DNA from 2 places in the Mesorhizobium sp. W016 genome. Region 1 is predicted to be linked to the other one. Evidence: riboswitches for the same ligand, from Rfam matches in the RefSeq annotation. Region 1 holds a riboswitch; the other holds the start of a gene.
The links. Region 1 has a riboswitch for thiamine pyrophosphate ahead of ACYG9V_RS13830 (YkoF family thiamine/hydroxymethylpyrimidine-binding protein). Riboswitches for the same ligand answer to the same signal wherever they lie in the genome.
Positions count from the first base shown of each region.

Region 2: linked by a shared signal. The riboswitch ahead of thiB (thiamine ABC transporter substrate binding subunit) and the one ahead of ACYG9V_RS13830 (YkoF family thiamine/hydroxymethylpyrimidine-binding protein) in region 1 are both predicted to bind thiamine pyrophosphate.

Region 1 covers NZ_JBTTIF010000002.1:2,770,224-2,774,429, forward strand. Annotated here, with positions in the region: gene ACYG9V_RS13810 (hypothetical protein) at 1-125, shown strand, start outside; gene ACYG9V_RS13815 (DUF2934 domain-containing protein) at 218-457, shown strand; gene ACYG9V_RS13820 (hypothetical protein) at 617-868, opposite strand; partial or broken gene ACYG9V_RS13825 (GSU2403 family nucleotidyltransferase fold protein) at 1,134-1,523, opposite strand; TPP riboswitch at 1,734-1,846, shown strand; gene ACYG9V_RS13830 (YkoF family thiamine/hydroxymethylpyrimidine-binding protein) at 1,837-2,445, shown strand; gene ACYG9V_RS13835 (ABC transporter permease) at 2,701-3,543, shown strand; gene ACYG9V_RS13840 (ABC transporter ATP-binding protein) at 3,540-4,206, shown strand, end outside.
Region 2 covers NZ_JBTTIF010000002.1:315,302-319,507, forward strand. Annotated here, with positions in the region: gene thiP (thiamine/thiamine pyrophosphate ABC transporter permease) at 1-550, opposite strand, end outside; gene thiB (thiamine ABC transporter substrate binding subunit) at 800-1,807, opposite strand; TPP riboswitch at 1,851-1,965, opposite strand; gene ACYG9V_RS01900 (thiamine diphosphokinase) at 2,128-2,787, shown strand; gene ACYG9V_RS01905 (ABC-F family ATP-binding cassette domain-containing protein) at 2,789-4,206, shown strand, end outside.

The DNA.
Region 1 (4,206 bases):
TGAAGGAAGCGATCGCGCTCCTGCGGGAGCGCACCGGCACCGATCGTTCGGATGCCGACCTCGCCGGGCTGATCGTCAAGAAAGCGGCGCTGCTCGGCGTTGCGGTGATTTCCGACCCGCGCTGAGATGTCTCGTCACTCAAGACGCCGGCCGAATTTTCGGCTAATGTTTTCGTGGAATCTGGACCAACCGACCGGACCCAACCACGGAGGCTTAAGTGACGGACGTCAAACAGGACCGCATTCGCCAGCGCGCGCACGAGATCTGGGAAAAGGCCGGCCGGCCTGAAGGCGCGCATCAGGAACACTGGGAGCAGGCCACGGCTGAAGTCGATGGCGCGGTCGCCAAGCCAAAAAAGGCGGCGAAGAAAGCTGACGCCAAGCCCGCCAAGGCAGCCGCCAAGCCAAAGGCAGCGAAGCCTGCCGCCGCAAAGTCCGGCAAAGCCAAATCGAAATAAGGCCAAGTCGAAATAAGACCAGTCGAAATAAAGCAAGGCCGGAATTCGCTGGCCGGGCCATCCTTGGCGCCCGCCGTTCAGGCGCGCCCGAGCCTCTCAACCTGACGAATTGCGCCTGCGACGGGCAGCGCAATTCCTTGTGTTTGGCGACAGGCGCCCTCATGCCTCCCAGGCATAACTCGACAGCGCAAAGCGAATGCCGGCAGCTGTCATGGCCAGTTCGCATTCGGTGATCTGGCGCAGGTGGCGCAGATAGCGCGTCACGGTCTGTGGCAGCCAGCCGGCGCAGGCCTCTACATAGGCGCGGCTGTGAACAAGGGTGCCGGTCGACAGCCTCTCGTCCTTCTCGGCAACGACTTTCAGATATTGGCGGATGAAGCGGATGTCGTCGGCGATGTCCTGGCTGGCCATTCGCCAGGCCCCGGCGAGGCGTTGGCACTGATCGAATGACAAGGGCAACAAAGGGGGCGGCAATAAAGGCGGCGGCAACAAAGGCGGCGGCAACGACGGGGGTGACAGCAAAGGCCGAGAGAGATCGGCGAAGGCAACATGGTTCGCTGTGCTCAAGGACATTCCTCTCTGCGAAAAGAGATATCGCACTTTATGTACGAATAAGCGTCAAGCCAATTTCGTACGGTTGGGACGATGGAAATGAATATAGCAGCGGTCGCTTCAGCTAATCCCGCATCGTGAATCCCTCAGGAGTCGCACCAATTTCGCGGAGGGATTTCCCCAGGATGGTGTGACTGTTTTCCCTCGTGGCGGCGTCGAACAGGTTCAAGCCGCCCCGGATCGTCTCGCGCCAGTTTTCGCCCTTGTCCCACGCTTCCATGAAGGCGAAGGCAAGGTCGTCCTGGCGACGCGTGGCTTCGAGCGCTTGGGTCAGCAGGCGCGCTTGATGGAGATCCTTCTCCCGCTTGGCGCCAGCGCTCGGCCCGCGTCGCGAGGCGACGATCAGCTTGTGGATGGCGTAGCGCTGGGGCGAGGGGACCAGCACAGGCAAGCCCGAGCGATGCAGGAGCACAGTCCGGATGGGGTCGCGGATAAGGAAATCCAGAAACCGTAAGGGCTGCGCGGAGTCTCTGCCGTTTTCTTATAATTACGTTTATCAGCTTGAATTTCAACGCAGTTATAAGAAGTTCGTGGAAACGTTATAACGCAACGAACTGACGAGTCGTCTGTTAACGCCCGGGCGCCCGGCACGTCTGGCCCAAAACACTTTCCCGCAGTGCCTCAACAAACGGCTTCCCCAATGCCGCGAACGGTGCTTTAACCCGCCCATCCACAGGGGTGCTCCGTATCGTCGGGGCTGAGATGAGGGCGGCAAGCCTTCGGACCCTAAAGCTGATCTGGATAATACCAGCGGAGCGAGGCGGGCGATGTTTTCAGGCGCACAGATTTCCCTTTATCCCATGACCGACGATTTCGTCGGCGTCATCCTCGGCGCGCTCGGCGCGCTCGATCCCTGGCGCGACCGGCTGCGGATCGAAACCGATGACATCTCGACCCTTATGGTCGGGCCGCCCGAGGTGCTGTTTCCCGCCATGCGCGACCTGTTCGTCGCGGCGGCCAAAAGCGGCAAGCACTGCGTGCTTTCGGCGGCGGTCTCGCGCGGCTGTCCGGGCGAGCCCGACGATCCGATCTGCCGCTCCGACGAGACCGGCGGCCCCGCCATTCCGCTGGACGAGCGCAAGATCGCCGCGATCCGCGCTGTCCAGGCCACGCCGTCGACCGGTCAGCCGGTGGCGGCGCAGTTCTCGCTCTACGTTATGGGCACGGGCGACCATATGGACGAGATCTACGGCTGCATCGATTTCCTGAAACAGTCCGGCGTCTTTGAGCGCTCAAAGAACTTCTGCACCAAATTGCGTGGCGATGCCGGTGCGGTGTTTGCCACGCTCAACGAGGCCTTCTGCCGCTTCGGCCCCGGCGCCGGCCACGTCACCCTCGACATCACGATCTCGGCGAACAGCCCGAGCGCCGTCTGAGCCGCGGCTCAAGCGTCGTTCCTTGAGGATATTGCCGTGGCTGGTTTATCTGACCCATTGCGTGGAGGAGATGCCTCTGACCCCTCAGCACAGAGAGGAGGGGAGCCATTGGCGATTGGCGAAGACCGCGATGCCCACGAATCTCCCCCCTCGAGCAGGAGATGGCCGGCAGGCCAGAGGGGGTCCCAGCGCGTGGAGCGCCGACGTCCTTTTCGCATCGGCAAGGCGTGGGCGCTCTATGCGAGACGACCCCCTCTGTCGCCTTCGGCGACATCTCCCCCTCGAGGGGGGAGATTAGCCGCAGCCATCGCCAAGACCATCCCCGCCGCCTGCGCCTCCGCCCTGCTCCTCGCGGCGTGGGAGCTCTACGCCCGCTATGGTGGCGCTGCGCCCACCATGCTGCCGGCGCCGTCGCGCGTGCTGCAGCAGGCCTGGGAGCATCGCGCTGCCCTTGCCGACAACACGCTGCCCACCATCCGCGCCACATCAGCCGGCTTCGCCTGCTCGTTGGTCGCTGCCTTCGTGCTTTCGGCGCTGGTCGATTTCTTGGCCCCGCTGCGCCGCGCGCTGTTTCCGCTGCTGATTGTCAGCCAGACCTTGCCGCTGGTCGCGATTGCGCCGCTCATCGTACTGTGGTTCGGCTTCGGGCTGATGCCAAAAATCTTGCTTGTGGCGCTCGTTACCTTCTTCCCGATGATGGTGGCGCTGGTCGAGGGTTTTGCCGCGACCAGCAAGGCGATTTCGCAGATGCTCGCCACCATGGGGGCAGGGCGCTGGCGCATCTTCTGGCTGGCGCGCCTGCCTTCGGCGCTGCCCTATTTCTTCGCCGGGCTGCGCATCTCCATCACCTACGCCGTCGTCGGCGCGATCTTCGCCGAATATGCGGGGGCGGCGAAGGGGCTGGGCATCTACATGCTCAATGCCAAGAACAACTTTCGGCCCGATCTGGTGCTCGCCGCGGTCGCCGTCAGCGCCGCGCTCACGCTTGTCTTGTTCGCCATTGCGGTGCTCGTCCAGCGCTTCGCCATGCCTTGGGAGAATGCAGGGAGCGAAAGCCGCGACGGCAAGGTTGAAGCTGCAGAAGAGAACCGTCAATGACGCGGCTCGAACTCCGGGACATCAGGAAGAACTTCGGCGCGCTTGAGGTGCTCGCCGGCATTTCGCTTCATGTCGCGGCCGGCGAGTTCGTCTCCATCCTCGGCCCTTCCGGCGCCGGCAAGTCGACGCTGTTCCAGTTGCTGACCGGCGCGCTGAAAGGCGAGGGCGACATGCGCTTCGACGGCGCGCGATTGCAGGGCAGCCCCTTCGCCTTCATGCCGCAGCGCGACGCGCTGATGCCGTGGCGGCGCGTCATCGACAATGTGACGCTGGGGCTGGAAGTGCAGGGTCTTGGCCGCAAGGCGGCGCGCGAACGCGTCGCGCCGTTGTTCGCTGAGTTCGGCCTTGCCGGTTTCGAGCGCGCCTGGCCGGCCGAGCTTTCCGGCGGCATGCGCCAGCGCGCCGCCCTTTTGCGCACCGTGGTGCAGCAGCGCGACATGCTGCTGCTCGACGAGCCCTTTGGCGCGCTGGATGCACTGACCCGCGCGGGTATGCAGCGCTGGCTGGAAGGCATGTGGCAGCGCCAACGCTGGACGGCGCTGCTGATCACCCATGACGTGCGCGAAGCCGTCTACCTCTCCGATCGCATCTATCTGATGTCGGCGCGGCCGGCCCGCATCATCGGCGAGATTGCCGTGCCGCTGCCGCGCCCGCGCACCACCG
Region 2 (4,206 bases), 2.5 Mb from region 1:
CGATCAGCCGGAAGGCTGGCCTCGCTCCCATGCCGAGCTGGCTCGCCAGCCGCCATTGATCGGCCGGCACCGTTCCCAGCGCTTCGAGGAACAGCCGGGTGGCCAGCGGCAGGTTGAAGAAGACGTGGGCGACGAGGATGCCCGACAGCCCATAGATGTCGGGCCAGCTCTGGCCACCGATCGCGGCGAAATAACCGGCGCGGCCATAGAGCGCCAGTATGCCCAGCGCTGCGACAATCGCCGGCAAGGCAAGGGGCACAGTGAACAGCTGCAGGATGAAGCCGCGTCCGAAGAAGCGCGGATGCCGCGACAGCGCCCGGGCGACGAAGAGCGCCGGTACGGCGGAAAGCAGAGTCGAGAGCGCAGCCTGCCAGAGCGTGAAGCGGACAACGCGCAGGAGATAGAGGTCAAAGGCGGACGCGGCGCCGGAAAGGTCGTGCGCGCCTTCGCGGATAAGGCCGGCGAAGGCGCCACCGATCAGTAGCGCGATTGCCGCAAGCGCGACAATGCCGGCCGTGATGCGGGGGTCAGAGGGATAGTGCGCACGCATTTCGCGCTATCCAACCCTACGGCGCACGTTCGCTGCTGACGCAAATATTTCACGGAAGTCGAGTTCCCGCCCACCCCTCTCTGGCCTGCCGGCCATCTCCCCCGCAAGGGGGGAGATTAGCAGCTTCGCTCCCCGCCCCATCCTCGCAGCGTTGGAGGTTGGCGAAAGCTTCCGAGCGCTTGATCTCCCCCCTTGCGGGGGAGATGGCCGGCAGGCCAGAGGGGGGTGTTCAAGCGCCATCCTGAATTCCTACTTGCTCATCACCGCCAGCCATTCATCCACCCAGGCCTTGCGATTTGCCGCGACCTCTTCCGGGCTGAACAGCAAGGTCTTCGCCGGCTTGACCAGCCTATCAAAAGCCGGATTGAGCGGCTTGTCGGTTTTCCCAGCCGGGAACATCCAGTTGGTCTCCGGAATGACATCCTGGAATTTCGGCCCGGTCATGAAGGCCAGAAACTTTGCCGCCAGCGGGTTCTTCGCGCCCGTGGTGGTGATGCCGGCGACCTCGACCTGCAAATACTCGCCTTCTTCGAACGACGCCGCCTGGAAGCGCCCGGTGTTCTCGGCCACCATGTGGTAGGCCGGCGATGTCGTATAGGACAGCACCATCGGCGCCTCGCCCTTGGTGAACAGGCCATAGGCCTCGCTCCAGCCGGGCGCCGCCGTCAGCACTTTGCCCTTGAGTTTGGCCCAGGCTTCCGGCGCCTTGTCGCCATAGACCGACTTAACCCACAGCAGCAGGCCGAGGCCCGGCGTCGACGTCCTCGGATCCTGGATGACGATCTTGTCGGCGGCATCGCCCTCGACCAGTTCCTTCAGGCTCTTCGGTGGGTTCTTCAGCTTCTCGGTGTCGTAGACGACGGCGAAATAACCATAATCATAGGGCACGAAAGTGTCGTCGCTCCAGCCGCCCGGCACGTTGTTTTCAGCCACCGCGCCATGTCGGACAAACAGGCCGGAAGCCTTGGCTTCCGCGGTGAGGTTGGTGTCGAGGCCAAGCACGATATCTGCTTTGGTCGAGGCTCCTTCCAGCTTGACGCGGTTGAGAAGTGCGACGCCGTCGGCCGCCGAGACGAAGTCGACGCTGCAGCCGCACTCGGCTTCGAATTCCTTCTTCACCTGGGGGCCCGGACCCCAGTCGGCAGTGAAACTCTCATAGGTATAGATCGTGAGTTTTTCCTGCGCTGACGCAGGGCTTGCCAGTAGCGAAACAGCAAGCCCCAGCGCTGGGACAAGACGGGACAAAAACATGCGCATCGGCGCCTCCTTCATTCGTGTTGAAAGGAATTGAGGCGTCGGGCTGTCCGAAGCGTCTAATCCCTCCGCCGGTACAAACCGGATCAGGTTCAGCGGGTTGGCGAGACTGCCTCTCAGCCGGTCCGCGAAGATCGCGTCCGGCACCCCGTTAGAGCGTTTCGACACATAGGCCCGGCCAAGGTGCCACGCAAGTGGAAGTTTGCCCGAGCATGATCCCGGAAAGTGGAATCCGTTTCCGGAAAAAGATCATGCTCCAACAAAGAGTGACGGTGCCGCTCGGCCTTCCGTTTCGTCGGCGGGGCTGGTAAGGGCCAGCGGATATGAGCACATTCACCATCCTGCTTGGCGGCGATCTCGTCCGCACGCCGCGGCTCGACCGGCAGGTCGCGGGCACGCGCGTCATCGCCGCCGACGCCGGCATCGATCATGCCCGCCTGCTCGGCCTGATGCCGGAGCTGTGGGTCGGCGATTTCGATTCCGTGCCGGCGGACCTGCCTGCCGATCTCGCCGCCGTGCCGCGGGAGGTGTTTCCTCCCGAAAAGGACAAGACCGATGGCGAACTGGCGATCGCGGCGGCATTGGAACGCGGCGCCACCAGCCTGGTGCTGGCCGGCGCTTTCGGCGGCAAGCGCGCCGACCACGCCTTCCTCCATCTGGCGCTCAGCCTGCGGCTGGCAGAGACAGGCACAAAAGTGCTGTTGACCAGCGGAGCGCAGGAAGGCGCCCCTCTGCTGCCTGGCAAGGCCGGCTTCGACTATGCCGACGGAACGCTGTTTTCGGTGCTCGGCTTTTCCGATCTTTCGGGCCTCACCGTGTCCGGCGCGAAGTGGCCGCTCGACCATGTCGAGGTCGTGTTCGGCTCGTCGCTGACCATCTCGAACGAGGTCAAGTCCAACACGACCGGGGGCGGCCTCGAAATCGCGCTCGGCCATGGCCGCGCGCTGCTGCTCGCCCACCCCTACCCCTTGCCTGAAAGCTGACATGGCCCCGCCCCTTCTCAACCTCGACGGCATAAGACTGACCTTTGGCGGCACGCCGCTGCTCGACGGCGCCGAACTGACGGCGTCCGCCGGTGACAAGATCGCGCTCGTCGGCCGCAACGGCTCCGGCAAGTCGACGCTCCTGAAGATTGCCGCCGGTCTGATCGAGCCGCAAGACGGCGAGGTCTTCCGCCAGCCTTCGGCAACGGTGCGCTATCTCCCGCAAATGCCCGACATGGACGGCTTTGCCAATGTGCGTGCCTATGTCGAGGCTGGGCTTGGGCCTGCCGACGATCCCTACCGCGCCACATATCTGATGGAGCATCTCGGCCTCGCCGGCACGGAGAACCCCAACGATCTCTCCGGTGGCGAGGCGCGCCGCGCAGCACTTGCCCGCGTCATGGCGCCCGAACCCGATATTCTGCTGCTTGATGAGCCGACGAACCATCTCGATTTGTCGGTCATCGAATGGCTGGAAGAGGAGCTCGTCCGGACGTCTTCGGCGCTGATCGTCATCTCGCACGACCGTCGCTTCCTCGAACGCGTCTCGCGCGCCACTGTCTGGCTCGACCGTGGCCAGACCCGCCGCCTCGACAAGGGCTTTGGCCATTTCGAGGAATGGCGCGACCTTGTGCTGGAAGAGGAAGAGCGCGAACAGCACAAGCTCGGCCGCCAGATCGTGCGCGAGGAGCATTGGCTGCGCTATGGCGTGACGGCTCGCCGTAAACGCAACATGCGCCGCCTGGGCGAACTGCAGACCATGCGCCAGCGTTTTCGCGGCCATCGCGGCGCCGAGGGCTCGGCCACCATGGTGGCCAGCGACGCCGCCGAATCCGGCAAGCTGGTGATCGAGGCCAAGAACATCGAAAAGAGCTTTGGCGACCTCACCGTGGTCAAAAGCTTCTCGACCCGCATCCAGCGCGGCGATCGCGTCGGCCTTGTCGGGCCGAACGGGGCCGGCAAGACGACGCTGTTGAAGATGCTTACCGGCGAGATGAAGCCCGACGCCGGCTCGGTGCGGCTCGGCACCAATCTGGAAATCGCCACGCTCGACCAGAAGCGCGAGGCGGTCGATCCGGCCGAGACCCTGGCGCAGTATCTCACGGACGGGCGCGGCGAAAACCTCGTCATCAATGGCGAGCAGCGCCATGTCGTGTCCTACATGAAGGATTTCCTGTTCAAGCCGGAACAGGCGCGCACCCCGGTGCGCGAGCTGTCCGGCGGCGAACGGGCGCGGCTGCTCCTGGCGCGTGTTCTGGCGCGGCCGGCCAACCTTCTGGTGCTCGACGAGCCGACCAACGATCTCGACATGGAGACGCTGGAACTGTTGCAGGAACTTGTCGCCGGCTTTGCCGGCACGGTCATCCTGGTCAGCCACGACCGCGACTTCCTCGACCGCACCGTCACCAGCATCATCGC